DNA from 2 places in the Mesorhizobium sp. GW821-FHT07A06 genome. Region 2 is predicted to be linked to the other one. Evidence: riboswitches for the same ligand, from Rfam matches in the RefSeq annotation. Region 2 holds a riboswitch; the other holds the start of a gene.
The links. A riboswitch is a leader RNA that binds a small molecule or an ion and turns the genes downstream of it on or off. The one in region 2 is predicted to bind cobalamin.
Positions count from the first base shown of each region.

Region 1: it holds a riboswitch for cobalamin, as region 2 does, so the genes downstream of both, AC07SZ_RS02735 (DUF1636 family protein) here and AC07SZ_RS07260 (DUF1636 family protein) in region 2, are expected to answer to the same signal.

Region 1 is NZ_JBWKRC010000001.1:553,066-558,644, reverse strand. It holds gene AC07SZ_RS02755 (MarR family winged helix-turn-helix transcriptional regulator) at 1-334, opposite strand, end outside; gene AC07SZ_RS02750 (FecCD family ABC transporter permease) at 483-1,532, opposite strand; gene AC07SZ_RS02745 (ABC transporter substrate-binding protein) at 1,532-2,479, opposite strand; gene AC07SZ_RS02740 (ABC transporter ATP-binding protein) at 2,525-3,313, opposite strand; gene AC07SZ_RS02735 (DUF1636 family protein) at 3,294-3,707, opposite strand; cobalamin riboswitch at 3,798-4,002, opposite strand; gene AC07SZ_RS02730 (GyrI-like domain-containing protein) at 4,266-5,099, shown strand; gene AC07SZ_RS02725 (bifunctional helix-turn-helix transcriptional regulator/GNAT family N-acetyltransferase) at 5,106-5,579, opposite strand, start outside.
Region 2 is NZ_JBWKRC010000002.1:368,804-374,382, forward strand. It holds gene AC07SZ_RS07245 (NuoB/complex I 20 kDa subunit family protein) at 1-431, opposite strand, end outside; gene AC07SZ_RS07250 (NADH-quinone oxidoreductase subunit A) at 422-787, opposite strand; gene AC07SZ_RS07255 (winged helix-turn-helix domain-containing protein) at 1,175-2,374, shown strand; cobalamin riboswitch at 2,404-2,608, shown strand; gene AC07SZ_RS07260 (DUF1636 family protein) at 2,649-3,077, shown strand; gene cobW (cobalamin biosynthesis protein CobW) at 3,080-4,132, shown strand; gene cobN (cobaltochelatase subunit CobN) at 4,152-5,579, shown strand, end outside.

The DNA.
Region 1 (5,579 bases), on a different contig from region 2:
TGCCGGCGAGACTCTTGACCTCGGCATAGGCAGCGCTCGCCTTGGCTGTCGGGAAAATCATGCGCACGCGGCGGTCGGCGGCGTCGGCGCGGCGTTCGATCCAGCCGCCCTCCTCCATCCGGTCGACGAGGCGCGAGACGCTGATCGGCTCGATTTCGAGCAGTTCCGCGAGCCGCGCCTGGGTAACGCCTGCCTCCTTGGCGACACGCACCATGAGGCGCCATTGCGCCGACGAAAGGCCAAGCCCGCTGGCGCGCGTCTCGAAGCGCTTGCGCAGCAGACGTTGCACGTCGTGGATCAAAAAGCCCAGTCTGTCTATGCCATCAGAAACCATGAGCGATAGATATAATAAGCGTGCTTACTATTCAAGATGTCACGTGATGGTGAAAGCCGGCAAATATGCGTGGCGGTCTTGCAACGCGACCGTGGATGGCAATCCGTGAACCGCTGGAGACAGCCGGTCAGGCGGGAATCGGCCTTCTTCACAGGCGGTTTCGGACGACCAGCGTGACGACGAAGAAGGCACCGAGCGAACTGGTTATGATGCCGATCGGCAGTTCCTGCGGCGGCAGCAGCGTCCGTGCCAGAAGATCGCTTGCCAGCAAGAGCACCGCCCCGAACAATGCACAGCTGGCGATCAGGCGCAGATGCAAGGGACCGGCCAGCGGCCGCGAAAGATGCGGGATCATCAATCCGACAAAGCCGATGACGCCGGCGACCGAGACGAGAATTGCGGTCGAGAAGGCCGCGACGAGAAACGTCGCCCTGCGCATGCGCGCCACCGGCACGCCGAGGCTTTCGGCGGCACTTTCACCGGCCAGGAAGGCATCCAGCCTGCGGTGGTTCCACAGCCCGTAGGCCGCGATCGTGCCGGCTCCCAAGGCGCCCAGCCAGACATTGTCCCAGCGCGCCAGCCCCAGCCCGCCCATCGTCCAGAACAGCACCGAATGGGCCGCGCGCTGGTCTCCGGCAAAGACCAGATAATTGGTCAATGCCGTGAACAGGAAGGAGACGGCAAGGCCGGCGAGGATCAGCCGCTCCGGCCCCTGTCCCCTTACCCGTGCGACCAGCAGCAGGACGATGCAGGCGGCCAGTATGCCGCCGGTGAAGGCCGCGATGGGCAAGGTCCAGATGCCAAAACTGTCGCCGAAGACGGTGATGACGGAAACAGCGCCGGCGGCGGCTCCCGACGACAGGCCGAACAGGAACGGGTCGGCGAGATCGTTGCGGGTCACCGTCTGCAGCAACGCACCTGTCATGCCGAGGCCGGCACCGACACAGATCGCCAGGATCGTGCGCGGCAGCCTGAGATCGACGACGATCTTGCCGACCGGGCCCGACACCTGGTGTTCATGCAGCCCGACGGCATGGCCAAGCGAGCCGATGACGTCGCTCAGCGGGATCAGCGTCGAACCATAGGCGATCGACAGCAGCACGAGGGCGACGACCGCCACCATGCCCGCCACCATCGCCAACGCGAATCCCTTGTGCCCGGAAAGCGCGCCGGATTTATGCCCGGGGGCAAGAAGCATCAGAACGCTTCCGGATGCATCGCCTTGGCGATCTTGGCGATCGCCTCGATGTTTGCAGGTCCGGGCGTCAGTTCGGCATAGCGCAGCGCCACGAAACGCTCGTTCTTGACCGCGTCCGTCTCCCTCATTGCCGGATGGGCCTTCAAGAAATCGAGCAGTTTCCTGTAGCCGCCGCCATCCTGGTAATCGAGCAGGATGAGGAATTGCGGGTTGCGCGAGGCCACCGTTTCCCAGTCCGTATTGCCCCAGCTGGTGTCCATGTCGGCCATGATGTTGTCGCCGCCGGCGGCCGTGATCATGGCGCTGGGAATAGCGAATTTTCCGGCGGTGAACGGCTTGTCATCGCCGGAATCATAGAGGAACACGCGGGTTCCCTTGGCGCTGCCGACCTTCGCGGTGATGTCGGCGAGTTGCGCCTTCCAGCCGGCAACAAGCTTCTGCGCCTCTGTCTCCTTGCCAAAGATCTTGCCCAGCTTTTCAACATCGCCATAGAGCAGGTCCATGGAAGCCGCCGGGCGGTTCTTGTCGAGATGGACACAGCTTTCGGTCAGCACCAGTGTCTTGATGCCGTGCGGGGCGAGCGTATCGGGCGTCACGTCGCCACCCGGCTTCATGCCATAGTACCAGCCGGCGAAGAAGAAATCGGGCTCGACGGCGACCAGGTTTTCGAGCGTCGGGTATTTGGGCGCGAGTTCCGGGATGGAGCCCTGCTCGGCCTTGAATTCGGGGCCGACCTTGTACCATCCGGTGATGCCGGTCAGGCCGACGATCGACGGCTGCAGCTTCAGCGCGAAGGCCATCTCGGCCATGTTGAGGTCGTGGATGACGGCGCGCTTGGGCGGCGCGTCGAAGGTCAACGGCTTGCCGCAACTGTCGACGGTGACGGGGAAAGCGAAGGCGGTAGAGGCCAGCAAAGAAAAGACGAGCGACAAGGCGAGACGTTTCACGGATTTTGCTCCTTGGTTGAACAGTGCCGATGGGGATGGGTTCGTTCAGGATGGCGGCGCGGCGCGGTTCGGAACATCGAACACGGTCAGTTCGCGGTCCTCGGTGGGATGGCGCAGGCGAAACACGTCGACACCGAAAATCTCGCGGATCAGCTCTTGCGTCAGCGCTTCGCGCGGTGCGGCCAACGCGTGCAGCCGGGCTTCGTTCATCACCGCGACCCTGGTGGCGAAAGGCGCCACCAGGGTCAGGTCGTGAAGCACCGCGATCACCGTCATGCCGAAGCCGGCGACGAGTTCGAGAAGCTCGCCGCGAGCACGCGGGTCGAGATGGTTGGTCGGCTCGTCGAGGAACAACACCTTCGGTTCCTGCGCGATGGCGCGCGCCAGCTGGGCGCGTTGGCGCTCCCCGCCGGACAGCGAGCCGATCGTGCGGCCAAGCAGCGGTAGAAGCCCAGTCCGGCGCAAGGCATCGACGACGATGTCGCGCTCCTCGCTCCTGCGCCTCAGGCCGGCATGCGGAACGCGGCCGAGTTCGACATAGTCGATCACCGCCAGCCGCGGATCCGGCTGGTCGGTCTGGCCGACGACGGCCATGTGCAGGGCCCGCTCGGCTGTCGAGATTCTGTCCAGGCGTCGCCCGCCAAGCTTCACCTCGCCCGAACTTGGCCTGAGCATGCCCGACAGCATGCGCAGCAGCGTCGTCTTGCCGGCGCCATTGGGGCCGATGATGGCGAGACGATCGCCGGTGGCGATGGAGAGGCTGACCGCATGGACCAGATTCCGGCCATTCGCCACGGCACCCAGGTCGCGCGCTTCAAGAAGTGGCATTGTCATCGACTATCCCCCCCAGCTTGCCCGGCGCCGGGATGCGAGCCAGCGTCTTGCCGGCCAGTCGCGGCGGACGTTGTCCGGAATTGCACCAGCCGTCGGCAAGCGAGGCGTAAAGCCTGGCAAATCGCACAAGGTCGCCAACATCGGCCTCGGCATCGACGGAGCCGAAAAGATAGGTGGCCTTGCCCGGAGCCTGGAAGGCTACCGTCAACGGCCGTGCGCAGCCCGCCATGCATTCGACGCCTTCGATCGTGAAGCCATGCGCCACGGCGGGTTCATCGTGGGCCGAGAGCCGGGAGCGCAAATCGGCGCATAGGCTTTCGCCCGACCTGATGCCGGTCGAAACATCACGGCAAAGCGTGCACACGATGATGCGGTGATCGATGGCGCCGTCCAACTTCCGTCACTTTCCAAAACTGGCGACGGAAGGATGTTGGCGAGCCGGCCGACAAGACCGACGTCCACGTTTCCTCCCGGCACACCCCGTCCGGTCAACTTGGTGATGGCAGGTCTCCTGGCTCGCGGGTCCTTGCGCAATCCTGCCTTCCCAGCCTTGCCGGCCAGTGGCATTTCGGATCTTGCTCACCGCTTACAGTTGCGGGGGCAGCCACGGCTTCGACCTCTTGGGTCTCACCGTGTTCCCTTTTCACCCCTCGCCTTTCGACTCGGGGACCATCACCACTCGATCGTAGTTTTCCCCCAATTGCTTCGCAACGGATTTCTCGGTGCATTGTCGATCCCGCCGCGGCGCTCGAATTTTATATGTTATGTAATTACATTACGTCTTAGACGATAGCGCGCGGCGGCGTCAAGTGAGAGCTTGCTGCCGGAAGAAGCCAGCGAGCCAGATGCTGTTGGCTGCGGAGCGTTGCCGTCCGGATTGCGCGGCGAGCGCAATTCCGATCAAACTGCCGCGCGCGAAGGTGGCAAGATGATCCCCTCAATGCGAGGAGCCATGAACCCGACCGAGAAAGCGCTATGGTTCGTCGAGAGCCATCTGCCGGAGGCGATCTCGCTCGACGATGTCGCCCAAAGCAGCGGCGTGTCGCGCTTTCATGTGACGCGCGCCTTCGGCGCCGCCACCGGCCGCTCGGTCATGGGCTACATGCGCGCGCGCAGGCTGACCGAGGCGGCGCGCCGGCTGGCCGGCGGAGCGCCCGACATCCTATCGGTGGCGCTCGATGCCGGCTACAGCTCGCATGAGGCTTTCACCCGCGCCTTCCGCGACCAGTTCGGCACCACGCCGGAGATGGTGCGCGCGCAAGGCTCGACCAACACCCTCGACCTCGTGGAGCCGATCCTGATGGACCAATCCTTTCTTTCCGCCCTCGAACCACCGCGCTTCGAGACCAGCCGGCCGTTGCTGATCGCTGGGCTCGGCGAACGCTACAACTGTGAAACCAGCGCCGCCATTCCGATGCAGTGGCAACGCTTCGGCCCCTATATCGGCAACATTCCGAGCGAGACTGGCGACGTCGCCTACGGTGTCTGCGCCAACGGCGACGATGCCGGCAATTTCGACTACGTCGCCGGTGTCGAGGTCACCGACTTTTCCGACCTTCCAAGGGAACTCAGCCGCGTGCGCATACCCGCCCAGAAATACGCGGTGTTTTCGCATCGCGAACACATCTCGACTATCCGCCGGACCGTCAACACGATCTGGAACAAATGGCTGCCGGCCTCCGGGCACGAGATAGCGGACGCCCCCGAATTCGAACGCTATGGCCCGGAGTTCGATCCGCGCAGCGGCAATGGCGGACTGGAGATCTGGATACCCGTCAAGGCTTAGCAGAGATCACAATTCCAAGTCCCAGGTCTGGCCGACCAGATCCTTGCCGAAGGAGTGGTGCGGTTCTTCCTCGGTCAGTTTGAAGCCGACCGCCTGGTAGATGTGCCGGGCGGCGATCAGGATATCGTTGGTCCACAAGGTCAGCGTGTTGTAGCCCTTCGCACGGGCAAAGCCGATGCATTCCTCGACCAGTCGCCTGCCTATGCCGAGGCCACGCGCCGAAGGTTCGACATAGAGCAGGCGCAGCTTCGCCACCTGATCCGATTTGCGCACGACGAAGACCGAGCCGACCACCTCGCCTTCGCGCTCGGCGATCCAGCTTCGTTCCCATTTCGGGTCGAAGGATTTGACAAATGCCGCGAGGATTTCGGCAACCAGCGCCTCATAGGTTTCGTCCCAGCCATAGTCCTGTGCGTAGAGCATGCCTTGCCGGCGGGTGATCCAGCCGATGTCGCCGACCTGCAGCGGGCGCAACAGATA
Region 2 (5,579 bases):
TAGTAACCGCCGCCATTGGCGCAGGAGCCCATCGAGATGACGTAGCGAGGCTCCGGCATCTGGTCGTAGACCTTGCGCAGCGCCGGCGCCATCTTGTTGGTCAGCGTGCCGGCGACGATCATGATGTCGGACTGGCGCGGAGACGCGCGCGGCGCGACACCGAACCGCTCCGAGTCGTAGCGCGGCATCGAGGTGTGGATCATCTCGACCGCGCAGCACGCCAGACCAAAGGTCATGAACATCAGCGAGCCGCTGCGCGCCCAGGTGATCAGCGCCTCGGTCGAGGTGACCAGAAAGCCCTTGTCGGCAAGCTCATTGTTGATCTCGAGGAAGAAGGGATCGTCCTCCCCCACCGGCCTGCCGGTGTTGGGATCGATGATGCCCTTCGGCTTCGGCGCGACGAGGGTGCCTGAACTGTCGTTCAATCCCATTCCAGCGCTCCTTTTTTCCATTCATAGGCAAAGCCGATGGTCAGCACTGCCAAAAACACCATCATCGACCAGAAGCCGAGCATGCCGATCTTCGAGAAGGACACGGCCCAGGGGAACAGGAAGGCCACTTCCAGGTCGAAGATGATGAACAGGATCGACACCAGGTAGAAACGGATGTCGAATTTCATGCGGGCATCGTCGAACGAGTTGAAACCGCACTCGTAGGCGGACAGCTTTTCGGGATCGGGATTGCGGTAGGCCACCAGGAACGGGGCGGCCAGCAGCGCCAGGCCGACGACCAGTGCCACGCCTATGAACAGGACGATAGGCAGGTACGAACTGAGAAGTGCGTTCATGCAGCGGCTTTCCGTTGGCGCCAATCCACGTTGATTACAGCACCGGACCTTATTGCGGAAGCGTGACAGTTTAACCGCTGAACCGTTTTAAGGGCCTATGCTGCAACGCGGCGAGGGTTAGCGCAGCACTTCCAGCGAAGCAAGTCAAACCTTGTTCAAAACGCCGACCTGGACGGCATATCCGGAGAAACTGGTCCGATCCGCTCCTGTTTGATTTCCTTCGCTTTTTACTCCACTTTTCTCTCCTGACATGGTTGCCGCCAAAACCCTGCTAGCATGGGTTGGAATCACCACGCAGGTTCCGCAAAACTGGACGCCGGTTTTGCGACAAGAAGCTGCCCAGACAAAGACCGACCCACAGCCGAAGCCCCTCAGAGTGATGCCTGCATGAAGGAAAAGATCTCTCTTGCCGCGGCCCGCCGCATTGCACTCGCCGCTCAAGGGTTTCTCGATCCGCGCCCAAATGGCACACCCGACCGCCGTCATCTCGCCCGTGTGCTGTCCCGCACCGGCCTGCTGCAGATCGATTCCGTCAGCGCGGTGGTGCGCGCTCATTATATGCCGCTCTATTCGCGCCTGGGCCCCTACCCGCTCGCTTTGCTCGACAATGCCGCCGTGACGCGCAAGCGCACTGTGTTCGAATACTGGGCGCACGAGGCCTCGTTCCTGCCGGTCGAAACCTATCCGCTGATGCGCTGGCGCATGCAGCGGGCCGAGCAAGGCGATGAAATGTATCTGGGGCTGGCCAAATGGGGCCGCGAACACGCCGCCTATATAGAAGACATCTACCGCGCGGTCGTCGAGCGCGGCCCGATCGCCGCTTCGGCGCTCGAAGGCCAGAAAGGTTCGGGCGGCTGGTGGGGCTGGAGCCATGCCAAGCACGCCTTCGAATGGCTGTTCTGGGCCGGGCGCATCACCACGGCGCACCGTCGCGGCTTCGAGCGCTTCTATGATTTGCCGGAGCGCGTGCTGCCGCAGGCGATCCTCGATCTGCCGGTGCCCCCGGCCGAGGACGCGCATCGCGAATTGCTGCGCATTTCCGCCCGCGCCCATGGCGTGGCGACGTCAGGCGACCTGCGCGACTATTTCCGGCTGTCGCCGGCCGATATGAAGGGCCGGCTGGAGGAACTGGTCGAGTTGGGCGAATTGCTGCCGGTGCGCGTCGAAGGCTGGGACAAGCCGGCCTACCTTCACAAGGACGCGCGCCTGCCCCGGAAAATCGAGGCCCGCGCGCTGTTGGCGCCGTTCGACCCGGTCGTCTTCGAGCGCTCGCGTTCGGAGCGGCTGTTCGATTTCCGCTACCGCATCGAAATCTACACGCCGGCTGAAAAGCGCCAATACGGCTATTACGTCCTCCCCTTCCTGCTCGGCGACCGGATCGTCGCGCGCGTCGACCTCAAGGCGGACCGGCCAGCGAGCGTCCTGCGCGTCCATGCCGCCTACCCTGAGCCCGGCGCCCCGCCTGAAACCGCCGCGCAGCTTTTCGAGGAATTGAAGCGGATGCAGGGCTGGCTTGGCCTTGAACGCATGGACGTGACGCCGGCAGGCGATCTGGGCCCGGCGCTGGCCGACATCGCCATGTTGTAAGCTCGCGTTGACACCGCTGCCTGCAAAAGCCTAAATCCCGTCCAGACGGTCCCTTGCCCGCAACGGCAGGGGCTAAGAGGGAATGCGGTGCGAGGTGAAAGATCTCAAATCCGCGGCTGTCCCCGCAACTGTAAGCGATGAGCCTAGGCCGAAAGCCACTGGGAATTCCCGGGAAGGCGGCACCCAAGGCGATGACCCGCGAGCCAGGAGACCTGCCGTCTGCGACAAGAGAATCCGATCGCCCGGCGGGTTTCCGGGCAAGGAGCCCGGCTTTTTGGACCAGAACGGCAGTTTTTCGGCTGGCACAGCGGACAATTCGTCCGCCGACAGCGAAGCCTTGGCCGGCGTCACGGTCATCGTCTGCGCCTCCTGTCGCGACGAGACCGGCTCGGACGCCCATCCCCGCGCCGGCGAACTGCTGGCCGAGGACACGCGCCACGCCGCGGCCGATGACAACATCCGCGTCCGCACCGTCGAATGCCTCGGCAATTGCAAGCGCCGGCTGAGCGCCGCCATCCTGCGCGACGGCTGCTGGAGTTATGTGTTCGGCGACCTGACCGCGGCCAGCGGCGCCGACCTCGTCACCGGCGCCAAACTCTTCGCCACCTCGACGGACGGCCTCATTCCATGGCGTGGCCGGCCCGATTCCCTCAAGCGCGGCCTCGTGGCCCGCATTCCTCCCCTCGACCTGTTGAAGGATTGATCATGAGCGCCCCAAATTCGACCGGCAATCTCTCCCGCGTCCCCTGCACCGTCGTCACCGGCTTCCTGGGCGCCGGCAAGACGACGCTGGTTCGCCATCTCCTGGAAAACGCTGGCGGCAAGCGCATTGCCATCATCGTCAACGAGTTCGGCGACATCGGCATCGACGGCGAAATCCTGAAAGGCTGCGGCATCGACACCTGCCCCGAGGAGAACATCGTCGAACTGGCCAATGGCTGCATCTGCTGCACCGTGGCCGACGATTTCGTGCCGGCGCTGGACCAGATCCTGTCGCTGACGCCGAAGATCGACCACATCCTGATCGAAACCTCGGGCCTCGCTTTGCCCAAGCCGCTGGTCCAGGCGTTCCAGTGGCCGACGGTGAAGAGCCGCGTGACGGTCGATGGCGTGATCGCCGTGGTCGACGGCCCTGCTTTGGCCGAAGGCCGCGTCGCCAACGACATGGACGCCTTGCAAGCGCAGCGCGCCGGGGATGAGAGCCTCGACCATGACGACCCGGTCGAGGAAGTGTTCGAGGATCAGATCGCCTGCGCGGACCTGATCATCCTGTCGAAGAGCGACCTGATGGACGCCGCCGGTTCGGCCCGGGCCAACGCCATCGTCAACGAACATTCCGCCCGCGCCGTGAAGATCGTGCCGACCTCGCACGGCAAGGTCGACCCTTCCATACTGCTCGGGCTCGGTCTCGCCGTCGAGGACGATATCGAGAACCGCAAATCCCATCATGACGGCGCTTTCGACCACGAGCACGACGACTTCGACACCTTCATCGTCGACATCCCTTCGATCGCCAATCCGGACGAGCTGGCAAGGCGCGTCGCCACTGTCGCCGAAGAAGAAAATGTGTTGCGTGTGAAAGGTTTCGTCGAGGTCGGCGGCAAGCCGATGCGGCTCCTCCTGCAGGCCGTCGGCCCGCGCGTCAATCATTACTATGACCGCGCCTGGACGGCCGAGGACGACCGCCGCTCGCGCCTGGTCGTCATCGGCCTCAAGGGGCTGAACCGCCCGGCAATCGAGCGTATACTCGCCGGCTGATTTTCAGACACGGGCCGCGATGCATATCCTCACCACGACCTCCGCCTCGCTCGACGACCTCGCCGAGCCGGTCGATCTGCGGCAGACGCCGGCGGATATCGTGGCGCTGTCCTTCACCGACAGCGATCTTGCCGGGCTGGCGGCGGCGTGGAAGGCCGATGCCGGCCGCCTGCCCTCGATGCGGCTGGCGGCATTGCGCGACCTTCGCCATCCCATGTCCGTCGACCTCTGGGTCGACGGCGTCGCCCGCCACGCCAAGATCATCCTGGTGCGCATCCTCGGCGGCCACGATTGGTGGCGCTATGGCTGCGACCAGTTGGCCTCGATCGCCCGCGAGCGCGGCATAAAACTGGCGCTGCTTCCCGGTGAAAGCCACGACGAGGATCTCAGGCTGATCGAAGCCTCGACGCTGCCGCGCCAGGAATTGGACGCGCTGCTCGGCTATTTCCGCGAAGGCGGCCCGGCCAATATGAGCGCGCTGGTGCAGAGGCTGGCGCGGCTGGCGGGCCAGGATGCGGCCGTTGTTGAGCCGGTGGCAGTGCCAAAAGCCGGCTACTACGAGCCCACACGCGGCGTCGTCCCCCTCCCCCTCGAGGGGAGGGTCCGGCCGCAGGCTGGGAGTGGGGTCCTCTCCACAGCGCGCCGACGCTCTGAAGTGCGCCGACCTCAAGAAACGCCACACCCGGTCGTACCGGCCGCATCCGACCCTGCGGGCCACCCGCCCCTCAAGGGGGAGGGAAAGGTCGTGCCGATCCTGTTCTACCGTTCGATGCTTCTGGCTGCCGATGTTGCGCCGATCGATGCTCTTTTCGAAGCGCTGCGCCAACGCGGCATGCTCCCGGTCCCCATCTTCGTCTCCAGCCTGAAAGACCCGGCGTCACTGGCCTTTGTGGAAACCGCGTTCGCCGTACTGAAGCCCGCCGCCATCCTCACCGCGACCGCCTTCGCGTCAGGCGCCGAGCCCGGCGTCGAAACCCTGTTCGACCGTGCCGGTGTGCCCGTCTTCCAGGCCATCGTCGCCACCACCCGCCGCGACGTCTGGGAAAACAACCAGCGCGGCCTGGCGCCCGCCGACCTCGCCATGCATGTCGTGCTGCCAGAACTGGACGGCCGCATCCTCGCCGGCGCGATTTCCTTCAAGGGCGAAAGCGATGTCGATCCGGCACTCGGCCACCGTGCCTTCGTCAACCGGCCGGAGCCGGATCGCGTGGCGCAGGTGGCCGACCGCGTCGCGGCCTTCATCAAGCTGCGGGAGACGCCTCGAGCCGAGCGCAGGCTGGCTATCCTGATCCCCGACTATCCCAGTGCTCCCGGCCGTACCGGCTATGCTGTCGGCCTCGATGTGCCGTCGAGCGTGCTGGCCATGCTGCATGACCTGAAGGGACAGGGCTATGCCGTTGAAGGGATTCCGCAAACGCCGCGCGCGCTGCTGGATTTGCTGGAAGTC